DNA from 3 places in the Nocardioides epinepheli genome. Region 1 is predicted to be linked to each of the others. Evidence: predicted binding sites of a transcription regulator. Region 1 holds the regulator's gene; each other region holds the start of a gene.
The links. Region 1 encodes LexA, which represses DNA repair genes until DNA is damaged. Its sites were predicted from a motif close to TCGAACANNTGTTCGA; they were not measured.
Positions count from the first base shown of each region.

Region 2: ruvC (crossover junction endodeoxyribonuclease RuvC) is a predicted target of LexA. The motif match lies at 2,548-2,563, and genes of this name have one in related genera.
Region 3: WMR31_RS10095 (SAV_6107 family HEPN domain-containing protein) is a predicted target of LexA. The motif match lies at 1,710-1,725, and genes of this name have one in related genera.

Region 1 is NZ_JBBMMC010000001.1:110,538-114,810, forward strand. It holds gene WMR31_RS00495 (hypothetical protein) at 135-290, shown strand; gene WMR31_RS00500 (LysM peptidoglycan-binding domain-containing protein) at 645-992, opposite strand; gene lexA (transcriptional repressor LexA) at 1,248-1,988, shown strand; gene WMR31_RS00510 (MXAN_6640 family putative metalloprotease) at 2,090-3,682, shown strand; gene WMR31_RS00515 (ATP-dependent DNA helicase) at 3,764-4,273, opposite strand, start outside.
Region 2 is NZ_JBBMMC010000013.1:108,766-113,038, forward strand. It holds gene yajC (preprotein translocase subunit YajC) at 1-116, opposite strand, end outside; gene ruvB (Holliday junction branch migration DNA helicase RuvB) at 271-1,395, opposite strand; gene ruvA (Holliday junction branch migration protein RuvA) at 1,397-1,996, opposite strand; gene ruvC (crossover junction endodeoxyribonuclease RuvC) at 1,993-2,508, opposite strand; gene WMR31_RS17125 (YebC/PmpR family DNA-binding transcriptional regulator) at 2,796-3,563, opposite strand; gene pdxT (pyridoxal 5'-phosphate synthase glutaminase subunit PdxT) at 3,607-4,209, opposite strand.
Region 3 is NZ_JBBMMC010000006.1:129,643-133,915, forward strand. It holds gene WMR31_RS10075 (phytoene desaturase family protein) at 1-19, opposite strand, end outside; gene WMR31_RS10080 (DUF4126 domain-containing protein) at 30-626, opposite strand; gene WMR31_RS10085 (YbaK/EbsC family protein) at 636-1,109, opposite strand; gene WMR31_RS10090 (hypothetical protein) at 1,152-1,628, shown strand; gene WMR31_RS10095 (SAV_6107 family HEPN domain-containing protein) at 1,757-2,197, shown strand; gene WMR31_RS10100 (endonuclease I family protein) at 2,250-3,101, shown strand; gene WMR31_RS10105 (methyltransferase domain-containing protein) at 3,239-3,982, shown strand; gene dinB (DNA polymerase IV) at 4,013-4,273, shown strand, end outside.

The sequences.
Region 1 (4,273 bases):
CGATCAGCGCCGCCGCCCAGCGCGAGGGCAGGTGGGTTCGCTTCGCCGGCTGCGCCTGCGGCTGGACGACCGCGGTCGGCGGCCGTTCGGCGGCCGCGACCGCCAAGTCCGCGCGCGCCGAGCATCTGGAGCACGTGAACCTCCAGACCGGACGCAGCCCCTGGCGCGACTACGTGGTGCTCGCCGGCCTGGTACTGCTCGTGGTCGCGGTCGTACTGACCCTCGCCGCGCTCGCCATCAGCGCCGGAGGCGGAGACCCGACCGACCTGGGCTCGATCATCGGCGGGTGACCGAGCAGTCGGAGGTCGAGCAGACGCCGGCAGGCACGGGTGCCGGGCTTTCGTCGTCGCTCGCGGTACAGAACAGTTGGCGCTCGCTTGCTCAACCTCCGGCCGCAGGAACTGCGGCGAAGCCGCCGGAGGTTGAGCAAGCCGGGAGGGCGAGGAACGAGCCCGACCGGCGCAGACGAAACCTCGCGACCGACCTCGAAACGCCGGCAAGGTCGGTCCCGGGCACGTCGGAGGTGCCGAAAAAGAACGAACCGGAGGTGGAGCCGTCTTCCCGCGGCTCCACCTCCGGCCTCTTCCCCGTCCGCGTCCGCCGGGGTCGAAGCGGCGGACGACGTCTGGTTGGCCCGGGCCGCCTCAGCCGGCCGGGACGATCAGCTGCTGACCGGCGTCGAGAGTGACGTCGGGCAGGTCGTTGAGGTCGACGAGATAGCTCATCATCTCGCGGACGTCGTCACCCTCGGCCACGTCGGAGGCGATGCTCCACAGCGTCTCGCCCGGCGCCACGACGACGGTCTCGGTGGCCTGCGGCTCGGCGGTGGCCATGGAGTTGCTCGCGAACACCACGCCGATCGCGAGCAGGACCAGGAACGCCAGCGCGAACAGCACGAGGCGGCCGCGCCGCGTGAGCCGGTAGACCGGCACATACTCCTCGCGGACGTCGGCCCTGTCGAGGGTGTCGAAGGTGTCGAGGGTGGTGCTCATCTGGTGCCTCCTGGGGAAGTGGGTGCGAACCGATGTCTAATGGCGACCACCGACACTCGGGCCGCACGTCGCGGCGGCCAAACCGATGGTTCGATCAGACATTCGATCGAACACCTGAGCGAGACTAGATCAGGTGTTCGAACAATGCAAGGCCTCGCTCGAACACGCGTTCATCCCTCGCCGGTCGTGCACCCTCCGACACGCCGTTCGAACACCTGTTTGAACTCCGCCTCGATCGGTGGCACGCTGGCCGACATGCCTCGCACCCCCAAGAACTCGCCGGACAACCCGTCGAAGGTCGCCGAGCTTCCCGACGGTCCGGCCGACGCCACCGGCCTGACTCCGCGCCAGCAGCGCGTCCTGGCGACCATCAAGGACAGCATCGAGCGGCGCGGCTACCCACCGAGCATGCGCGAGATCGGGGAGTCCGTGGGGCTGCTGAGCACCTCGAGCGTCGCCCACCAGCTGCGCACCCTGGAGCAGAAGGGGTTCATCAAGCGCGACCCCAACCGTCCCCGCGCCCTGGAGGTCTTCCTTCCCGAGGTCATGGCTGCCCGACGTTCGCTCGGCGCGGCGGAGGAGAGCTCGTTCGACGAGACCGGGATCGGCGACGCGGCCACCCCGCCCACCCATGTTCCGCTGCTCGGCCGGATCGCGGCGGGTGGGCCGATCCTCGCCGAGGAGACCTACGACGACGTCTTCCCGCTCCCGCGCCAGCTCGTGGGTGACGGTCAGCTGTTCATGCTCGAGGTCTCGGGCGAGTCGATGATCGAGGCGGCGATCTGCGACGGCGACTACGTCGTGGTCCGCCAGGCACAGACCGCGGAGAACGGCGAGATCGTGGCCGCCCTCCTCGACGGAGAGGCCACGGTCAAGACCCTCCAGCGCAAGGACGGCGAGGTCTGGCTGCTCCCCCACAACCCGGCTTTCGAGCCGATCGACGGCAGTTCGGCGACCATCCTGGGCATCGTCACCGCCGTCCTGCGCAAGGTCTGAGACCTCCGGGGAGGATGCGGGTCCGGCTCGACGGCCGGGCGCGCGGCACGATGTCGGCACCGGGAGTTACGGTGTGGTCTCCCTATCTGATCGGAGCCCTGATGCGCGTGCGCATTCATCCCCTCCCCTTGACCCGGCTACGGGCTGTTCGCGGGCTGGTAGCCCTCGGCGCCGTCGGCGCCCTGGTTCTCGGCATGCTCGCGGCCTTCGCCGGCCCGAGCGCCTCGGCCCGCGTCGCCGATCCCGGCAAGGCGCCCGCCGCCGGCGGCGAGCGCCGGGCAGCGACCGACGCACTGCGCGAGGCGCAGGAGATCCGCACCGACGGCGCGGCCGGCCGCGACGCGACCATGGCGTTGCGCGATCTGTTCGCCACCCGCGACGCGCTCACCGGCGCCGAGCGCGAGGCGGCCGACCGGATCCTGGCCCGTCCCACCAGCCCGGGCGGCGACGGCTACCTCAACTACGGCAACGTCGATGAGGCCCCGCCGGTCTGCAACGCCACCTTGTGCGTCCATTACGTCACCGAAGGCGCCAACGCCTCCACGCCTGCCCAGGTCAACGAGACGCTGACCACGCTGTCCGACGTCCACAACAACTTCATCGCCTCGGGCTACCGCGCGCCGAAGGCCGACGGCAACCGTGGCGGCAACAGCAAGATCGACGTCTACCTCGGCAACATCGGGAACCTCGGCATCTACGGCTACTGCACCTCCGACGACCCGAACAAGAGCACCTCCCGCTACGACCGCTGGGCCTACTGCGCGCTCGACAACGACTTCAGTGCCGAGGAGTTCCCGACCAACACGCCGTTGGAGAACCGCCAGGTCACCGCGGCGCACGAGTACTTTCACGCGATCCAGTTCGCCTACGACGCCTACGAGGACGCCTGGCTGATGGAGGCCACCGCGGCCTGGGTCGAGGACGAGCTCTACGACAACGTCGACGACAACCTGCAGTACCTGCGCACCAGCCAGATGCGCAACCCCGGCATCCCGTTGGACACCTTCAACCCGAGCACCGGCTTCCACTACGGCACCTGGAGCTTCTTCCGGTTCCTCACCGAGAAGTACCGGGGCAAGAAGGGTGTGCTGCCGAAGCTGGTGCTCGACATCTGGAAGAAGGCTGACTCCACGCCAGGTGCGCCCGACATGTACTCCTGGCAGGCCGTCAACGCGGTGCTGAAGAAGAAGAAGACCACCGGCGCAGCGATGCTCGGCGCCTACGCCGTCGCGAACCGCCGTCCGGCCAAGGCCTACGACGAGGGCCGGGCCAACAAGTACCCGACCGCGCCCGCCAAGCGGATCAAGCTGGCCAAGGGCAAGACCCGCGGCCACCAGGCCACGCTCAACCACCTGACCACCCGCACGGTCGTCGTCCAGCCCAAGGGCAAGATGGGCAAGAAGGCCAAGGTCCGCCTGAAGTTCAACCTCAGCCGGAAGGCCACCGGCGCCTACGCGCTGGTCACCACGACGGCCAAGTCCGGCAAGGTCCGCACCGTCCGTGTCAAGCTGAACCGTCAGGGCGACGGAGTTCGCGTCGTGCCGTTCAACAACAAGGTCAAGAAGCTCGAGGTCACCCTCGTCAACGGCAGCGGCCGGTTCAAGTGCTGGCAGCGCACGGGCTTCTCCTGCCAGGGCACGCCGCTCGACAACCGTCTCGTCCAGCGGTTCACCGCCACCGCCCTGCGCCGCTGACCGAGGTCTCGCGCACGGCATCCCGGATGCCCGTCTCACCTCACAGAGGTGGGGCGGGCATCCGCCGCATTTCGGCCCGGTTCAGCCGGCGTCGGCCGCGAGTCGGGCCAGTGCCTTGCGGACGACGGCCGGGTCGGTCGTCGTCCACATGGGCGGCAGGCTCGCCTTGAGGAAGCTGCCGTAGCGGGCAGTCGCCAGTCGAGGGTCGAGGACGGCGACGACGCCGCGGTCGGTGGTGGTGCGGATCAACCGTCCCGCCCCCTGGGCGAGGAGCAGCGCGGCATGGGTGGCCGCCACCTGCATGAACCCGTTGCCGCCGGCCCGGTCGGCGGCCTTCTGCCTGGCGCTCATCAGCGGGTCGTCGGGCCGCGGGAACGGGATCCGGTCGATCAGCACGAGCTGACAGGTGTCGCCCGGGACGTCGAGGCCCTGCCACAGGCTCAGGGTGCCGAACAGGCAGGTGTGCGGATCGCCGACGAACTGGGCGGCCAGCTCGGGCAGCTGCGCCTCACCCTGCGCCAGGGTGGTCAGGTGGGGCAGGCGGGTGCGCACCTCCTCGGCGGCGGCCTCGGCCGCCCGACGGCTGGAGAA
Region 2 (4,273 bases), on a different contig from region 1:
ATGGAGGCCTGAAGCTGCATCGTCTGTCGCTGCCGCCGCTGCTGCGGCCGGATGATCAGGAGCCAGAAGATCGCAATAATGGCAACGAAGGGCAACAGCCCAAGCAGCCCTTCCACGTGAAGCAGACCCCTCGGCTCGACAGCAGTTCAACGCACAGAAGCGGGCGATCCGCGACCAGCGGATCGACCGACAGGCGAGTCTAGCCGCCCGACCGCGAAACCTGAGGAATCCCCGGCCGTTTCGGCGCTCGTCTCTGTGGGGCTCAACGACTCAGGGGTCGAACAGAGTTCCCTCGTCGCCGGATCGGTCGTCATTCCCCGCGGGAGGCAGACCCAGGTGCTCCCAGGCGGCCGGAGTGGCGATCCGGCCGCGGGGGGTGCGCGCGAGGAAGCCCATCCGCACCAGGAACGGCTCGGCGACCTCCTCGACGGTCTCCCGCTCCTCCCCCACCGCGACGGCGAGCGTGGAGACACCGACCGGTCCCCCGCCGAAGCGCCGGCACAGGACGTCGATGACGGCGCGGTCGAGCCGGTCGAGGCCGAGGCGGTCGACCTCGTAGAGGTCGAGGGTGCGGTGGGCGACGTCGAGGCTGACGACGCCGTCGGCGCGCACCTGGGCGTAGTCGCGGACCCGGCGTAGCAGGCGGTTGGCGATCCGGGGGGTGCCGCGCGAGCGCGACGCGATCTCGGCCGCCCCCTCGTCGGTGAGCCGGACGCCGAGCAGGCCGGCGGAGCGATGCACGATCCGGTAGAGCTCGTGGGCCTCGTAGAACTCCAGGTGGCCGGTGAACCCGAACCTGTCGCGCAGCGGGCCCGGGAGCAGGCCGGCGCGCGTGGTGGCACCTACCAGCGTGAACGGCGGGATCTCGATCGGGATGGCGGTGGCGCCGGGGCCCTTGCCGATGACGACGTCGACGCGGAAGTCCTCCATGGCCAGGTAGAGCATCTCCTCGGCCGGGCGCGACATCCGGTGGATCTCGTCGATGAAGAGGACGTCGCCCTCGTTGAGCCCCGACAGGATGGCCGCGAGGTCTCCGGCGTGGGTGATCGCCGGGCCACTGGTCAGCCGCAGCTGCGCGGAGAGCTCGGCGGCGATGATCATCGCGAGCGTGGTCTTGCCCAGCCCGGGCGGCCCGGAGAGCAGGACGTGGTCGGGAGCGCGACCGCGTTGCTTGGCCGCCTCGAGCACCAGGCCGAGCTGCTCGCGGACCCGGGCCTGACCGACCACCTCCTCCAGGGTGCGCGGGCGCAGCGCCGCCTCGATGGCGCGCTCGTCGCCCTCGGCCTCGGCGGCGGTGATCGAGGGAGCCTCGGGATCGAGGTCGAGGTCGGCGTCCGGGCCGATCATCGCGCGTAGGTGGCGCTCCTCGGCGGCGGCCAGGTCGTCGTCGTTCATGTCAGGCCTTGCTCAGCGAACGGAGCGCCGCCCGCAGGAGGGCGCCGACGTCGGGGGCGTCGCCGGCCTCGGGCGCCACGGCATCGACCGCCTTCTCGGCGTCCTTGGCGCTCCAGCCCAGACCCATCAGCCCCTGGTGCACCTGGTCGCGCCAGGGAGCGGCGGTCGGCTGTGCCGCGGCACCGGGACGCGCGCCGGTGGGTGCGCCGATGCGGTCCTTGAGCTCGAGGATGATCCGCTGGGCGCCCTTCTGGCCGATGCCGGGGACCTTGGTGAGGGTCTTGACGTCGTCGGAGGCGATGGCGCGGCGCAGGTCGTCGGGTGCGAGCACGGCGGTGATCGCCTGGGCGACCTTGGGGCCGACGCCCGAGGCGGTCTGGACGAGCTCGAAGATCGCCTTCTCGTCGTCGTCGACGAAGCCGAACAAGGTGAGGGAGTCCTCACGCACGACCATGCTGGTCGGGAGGGTGGCGTTCGCCCCGGTGCGCAGGGTCGCGAGGGTGCCGGGGGTGCACATCACCTCCAGGCCGACACCGCCGACCTCCACCACGGCGCTGCTGAGCGTGAGCGCGGCGACCTGGCCGCGGACGTAGGCGATCATCGGGTCCTCCTGCCGGCCGCGGCGAGCGCGGCGTCGATCCGGGCCTGGGCGCCTCCGCGCCAGATGTGGGTGATGGCCAGCGCGAGCGCGTCGGCGGCGTCGGCCGGCTTCGGCGGAGCCTCGAGCCGCAGGATGCGGGCGATCATCGAGCCCACCTGCGCCTTCTCGGCCCGGCCGTTGCCGGTGACGGCGGCCTTGACCTCGCTGGGCGTGTGCAGGGCGACCGGCAGTCCCTGCCGGGCGGCCACCACCATCGCGATGCCGCTGGCCTGGGCGGTGCCCATCACGGTGCTGACGTCGGAGCGGGCGAAGACCCGCTCGACCGCGACGGCGTCGGGGCAGTGCTCCTCGATCCACGCCGCCACGCCCTTCTCGATGGTGACCAGTCGCTGGGCCACCGGGAGGTCGGAGGAGGTGCGCACGACGTTGACGTCGACCAGTCGCAGCGCGCGACCGACACTTCCCTCGACCACGCCCAGTCCGCACCGGGTCAGCCCGGGGTCGATGCCCAGCACGCGCACCCGGGCCCTCCTCAGCTCGTCGTCAGATCATCGAACGTGTGTTCGGAGTCCACCGTACGACGCCGTCCTCCGACGCCGGCGCCCGACACGCTGCGCTCGCGCAGGTTGCGTGGGCTGCCGGGTGGGTCTGAGCACGGCGCGCGTCCCGGGATTTCCCCGGTCGACCGGGGAAATCTGAACTGGGAGGGCGATATATCGGCCCCCAAGTTCAGGGATGGGCCGCCCAGTCGGACGCGAGCGCGGGAGGGCGCCGAGGCACTTCGTCTCAGGCGGTGCCCTCAGGCGTCTTCGAGCTCCTCCATGATCTCGTCGGAGACGTCGAAGTTGGCGAAGATGTTCTGCACGTCGTCGAGATCCTCGAGGGCGTCGAAGAGGCGGAAGAACTTCGCGGCGCCGTCCTTGTCGAGCTCGATCTTGTTGTCGGGCACGAAGGAGGCCTCGGCGGAGTCGTAGTCGATGCCGGCGGCCTGGAGGGCGGTGCGGACCGAGACCAGGTCGGTGGCCTCGGAGACGACCTCGAAGGCCTCGCCGAGGTCGTTGCACTCGTCGGCGCCGGCCTCGAGGGTGGCCTCGAGGACGTCGTCCTCGGAGACGGTCTTGCCCTCCTGGTCGGCGGGCACGATCACCACGCCCTTGCGGTGGAAGAGGAAGGAGACCGAGCCGGGGTCGGCCAGGGAGCCGCCGTTGCGGCTCATCGCGGTGCGGACCTCCATGGCGGCGCGGTTCTTGTTGTCGGTGAGGCACTCGATGAGCATCGCGACGCCGCTGGGGCCGTAGCCCTCGTAGGTGATCGTCTGGTAGTCGGCGCCACCGGTCTCGGCACCGGACCCGCGCTTGACGGCGCGGTCGATGTTGTCGTTGGGGACCGAGGACTTCTTCGCCTTCTGGATGGCGTCGTAGAGCGTCGGGTTGCCGGCGGGGTCACCGCCGCCGGTGCGCGCGGCGACCTCGATGTTCTTGATCAGCTTGGCGAACATCTTGCCGCGCTTGGCGTCGATGGCGGCCTTCTTGTGCTTGGTGGTCGCCCATTTGGAGTGCCCGGACATGCGTTCCTCTTCTGAACCTCGTGAAGCGTCTGCGGTCCCTGCCTCACGCACCGCTCACGAGGTCGAGGAGCAGTCGGTGGATCCGACCGTCGCCGGAGACCTCGGGGTGGAAGGACGTGGCGAGCAGGTGGCCCTGACGGACCGCGACGATTCTATCGGCGGCCGGTCCGCGGGCCACGCGCGCCAGCACTTCGACGTCCGGACCGGCCTGCTCGACCCAGGGCGCGCGGATGAAGACGGCGTGCACGGGGCCCGCCACGCCCGCGACGTCGAGGTCGTCCTCGAAGGAGTCGACCTGGCGTCCGAAGGCATTGCGCCGGACGGTGACGTCGAGCCCGCCGAGCGTCCGCTGACCACCCGGTACCGCGGCGCCGTCGATGATCCGGTCGGCGAGCAGGATCATGCCGGCGCAGGTGCCGAGCACCGGCAGCCCGCCGGCGATGCGGTCGCGCAGCGGCTCCAGGAGCCCGAAGGCCTCGGCGAGGTTGGCCATAGTGGTGGACTCCCCGCCCGGCAGCACCAGTGCGTCGACGTCGTCGAGCTCGGCCGGGCGACGCACCGGCACCGCCTCGACTGCCAGCCCGGTCAGCGTTCGTAGGTGCTCGCGGACGTCGCCCTGGAGGGCGAGCACGCCGATGGTCGTCACCGGCGCATCGTAGGGCCGCGGGCCACGCCGCCCGCGGGCGCGCCCGAGCGGTCAGCCGGTCAGC
Region 3 (4,273 bases), on a different contig from region 1:
CGATCACCACGATGCGCATCGGGTGCTCCTCATGTGGTGTCGACGATCCGCCGTTCGCGGCGGGCCCGGAAGCGCCGCCACCCGCGGCGGATCACCTTGATCGCGAGCACCAGGACGCCGAGCCCGACCAGCAGCAGCACGGCGGTGATCGAGGCGGCCGCGACCGGATGCCGGATCGCGAAGGCCACGAGGGCGAGCACGACCAGGTCCTCCACGACGCTCGCGGTCACGTTGGTGACCGGCTCGGGGGAGGAGTTGATGGCCAGCCGGCCGCCGGCCTTGATCACGTGAGAGACCAGTGCGGTGCCTCCGCCGACCGCGGCGTTCAGGGCCTGGTCGAGGGAGTCGGCGTCGCCGGCGAGCAGGACGCCGATGACCGCGCCCGCGGTAGGTCGGATGACGGTAGAGATGGCGTCCCAGGTCGAGTCGATCAAGGGGATCTTGTCGGCCACGAACTCGAAGGCGTACAAGAACCCGGCCACGGCCAGCACGTCCCAGCGGGCCAGCACGTCGGGGACGTCGTCGACGCCGCCGATCCGCGACCCGAGGCCGAGCACGAGCACGACCAGGTAGGCGTTGACGCCGCTGGCCCACCCGCTGGAGAAGGTGAGCGCCAGAGAGTCCACCGGTGTCGCCTACTCGACCTCGACGACGCTCGCGCCGGTCAGGCGGAGCAGCTCGTCGTAGGTGGTCGAGAAGACGGCGGCCGGATGCCCGGCCGCGGCCCACACGACCGGGTGGCGCGACAGCCACGGGTCGAGGTAGGTCGGTACCGGAGCGGGGTGCGCCAGCGGGGAGACCCCGCCGATCACCTGGCCGGTGTGCTCGCGGACGAACTCGGGGCTGGCGCGCCGGAGTCGGTCCACGCCGATGCGCTGGGCGGTGAGCGCGGCGTCGACCCGGTGTGCGCCCGAGGTGAGGATCAGCACGGGCGACCCACCGGCGTCGAAGAGCAGGCTGTTGGCGATCGCGCCGGGCTCGCAGCCCAGCGCCTCGGCGGCGAGGACGGCGGTATGGACCGAGTCGGGCAGAATGACGATCTCGCCGGTGCCGCCCAGGCGCGCATGCTCCTCACGGAACCGGCCGATCATCGGGTGTTCGCTGGACACGGCCCCGACCTTAACCGTCCGAGACCCGTAACGGAGACGAGCATGACCGCGCCCCCCGCCGGCCGCCCCTCGACGGTCACCTGGGCGGTGCGGCTGGTCTGGGCCCTGATCGTCCTGGCCGGCGTCCTCGCCGCCCTCTCGGTGGTGTTCGAGGACGAGCTGGTCCGCGCCTTCGGCGCCGCCGGCGCTACCGCCGACGACACCCGCGTGCCCCCGTCGTTCGCCCCCGTGGCCGTGGTGCTGTGGGTGACCGTCTCGAGCCTGCTGCTGGTGCTCACCGCGATGCTGCTCGGCGGACACGTGTGGGGTCGCCATACGCTCGCGGCGACGGTCGCGCTGATCGCGGTGGGCACGGTCTCGGCGATGCTCGACAGCAACCCTCCGGCGGCCGCGGTCCTCGGCGGACTGCTGAGCCTGGTCCTCGACGTGCTCATCGTCGTGCTGCTGTACCGGCCCGAGACCACCGCCTATCTGGTGCCGGTGGGTGGGCGAGGGGCGGACGCCGCGCGGCAGTCGTGATCCGCGTCCGGACCGGCCAGTGACCGGCTCGTGGTCGGCTCTTGACCGGCTGTCGGTGGCCGGGTGTAGCGTTCTCGGTGTTCGAACACGTGTTCGAACACCGATTCCCTCACTGCAGGAGCGCCGCCATGATCCTCCCGGCCACCACGCACTCATACCTCCTCCGCGCCGCGGACTCGCTCAGCGAGGCGGTCGCCACGCCCGAGGTGCCCACTCGCTACGCGCTGGCGCACGTGGCGGCCCTGCGTGCCGCGGCCGCGCTGCTCGCGGCGCGGGCCCGGCCCGCCGGGGCCACTCGGCGTCGTCCGCAGAAGAACGCCTGGGTCCTGCTGGCCGAGGTGGCACCCGAGCTGGGGGAGTGGGCCACCTATTTCGCTGCCGGCGCCGGCAAGCGGGCGGCCGCCGAGGCCGGCTCGACCCGTGCCGTCTCCGAGCGCGAGGCCGACGACCTGGTGCGCGATGCCGACCGGTTCCTCGCCGTCGTGGAGCAGTCGCTCGGCCTGGTGCCCGGGTCGTCCCGGACGGGCCCCGAGACCGTCTCCTATCCCGCCCAGCAACGGGTCTCGTGACGCGAGGGATTCCCTGGTCGACTTCAGGCGGGTGAGGACGAAGGGTCGACCCATGACCCCGTTTCAGCCCTCGGCCCCGCCGCGACCGCGCCGGACCCTGCGCCGCGTCGGCGTGGTGCTCATCTCCTTCGGCCTCGTCCTCTGGCCGGCTCCCGGTCCGCTCGATCCGGGACCCGCGGCGGCCGCGCCGGCTCCGCGGGGCGACCAAGGCGACTATGACGAGAGCTACTGGGAACCCGCTGCCGGCAAGCGCGGCGCCGAGCTCGAGGCCGCCCTGCACGAGATCATCTCCACCGACGTCACCGTGCTCGGCTACGGCGAGGTGTGGGACGCGCTCGCGGTCACCGACCGCGACCCGGATGACCCCGACAACGTGATCCTCCTCTACCAAGGGACCTCCGTGCCGGCCGCGAGTCACGGGGGCGATCCGGACCAGTGGAATCGCGAGCACGTCTGGGCCAAGTCCCATGGGGACTTCGGGACGACCGCCGGTCCGGGCACCGATCTGCACCACCTGCGCCCGGCCGACGTCACGGTCAACTCCGATCGCGGAAACCTCGACTTCGACGAGGGGGGCACCGAGAACGACGAGGCGCCCGGCAACTACTCCGACTCCGACTCCTGGGAGCCGCGCGCCGAGGACAAGGGCGACGTCGCCCGGATGATCTTCTACATGTCGGTGCGCTACGACGGTGGCGACGGCTTCCCAGACCTGGAGGTCAACGACGTGGCCGGCAACGGCTCGGCGCCCCGGCACGGAAGGGTCTCGGTGCTGCTGCGCTGGCACGAGCAGGATCCCCCCAGTGAGGCCGAGAGGCGGCGCAACGACCTGATCCAGCAGGAGTTCCAGGGCAACCGCAATCCGTTCATCGATCATCCCGAGTGGGCCGACAGCATCTGGTGAGCCAGCACCGCCATGTCCCGACGGCCTTGCGTGAATAGAACAGAGGTTCGATAATAGGCGCATCGACGTCCGGGTCGACGACGACTGGAGGTTCCCGTGCCCGCTGCGCCGGTCACCGACCCACTAGAGTCACGACCATGTCCGCCAGCCAACGCCGTCCCTCCCTGGCGCCGGCGGCCGCCCCCCGTACCGCCGTGGTGTGGGACGACCTCGAGCCGTATCTCTCGGCCGCACCGCTCTCGGTGCTCGACATCGGCGGCGGCACCGGCGGATCGGCCGTGCGAATCGCCGGCCTCGGTCATCGCGTCACCGTCGTCGACCCGAGCCCCGACGCCCTCGCCGCGCTCGATCGCCGGGCCCACGAGCGCGGCGTCGAGGTCACCGGGCGACAAGGAGACCTGGCCGAGGTGCCCGATCTGCTCGACCCCGGCAGCGTCGATCTGGTGCTGTGTCACGGCGTGCTCGAGGTCGTCGACGACCCGGTCGGTGCCATGGCCGGCCTGCGCTCGGTTCTGCGCCCCGAAGGGCGGCTCTCCCTGCTGGTGGCCCAGCGGCACGCGGCGGTCATCGCGCGCGCCATGGCCGGGCACTTCGCCCAGGCCTCGGCCCTGCTCGCGACCGATCCGGCGAGCGTCCCGGCCGATCAGCGGGTGCGCGCCGGGCGCCGGTTCACCGCCGAGGAGGCCTCCTCGGTGCTCGTCTCGGCCGGCTTCGCGATCGACTCCATCCACGGGGTCCGCGTCTTCGCCGACCTCGTCCCCGGCTCCTTGCTCGACCTCGAACCCGGCGCCACCGCCGCACTGGTCGACCTCGAACGCGACGTGGCCTCTCGGCCCGAGTACCTCCCGCTCGCGACCCAGTTGCACCTGCTCGCACACTGAGCCCGTCGGGTCCCGGCCCCGGGGCACTCGATGAGCGCCACGCCGCTGCTCCACGTCGACCTCGACGCGTTCTACGCCTCGGTCATGCTGCGCGAGCGGCCCGAGCTGCGCGAGCTGCCGGTCGTCGTCGGCGGCGGCCACCGCGGCGTCGTCCTGGCGGCCAACTATCCCGCGCGCGCCCACGGCGTCCGCGCGGGCATGAGCGGGGTGGAGGCGCGCCGGGTCTGCCCCCAGGTCATCGCCCTCGCCCCCGACTACGACGCGTTCGCGATCGTCTCGACCGCGGTCCTC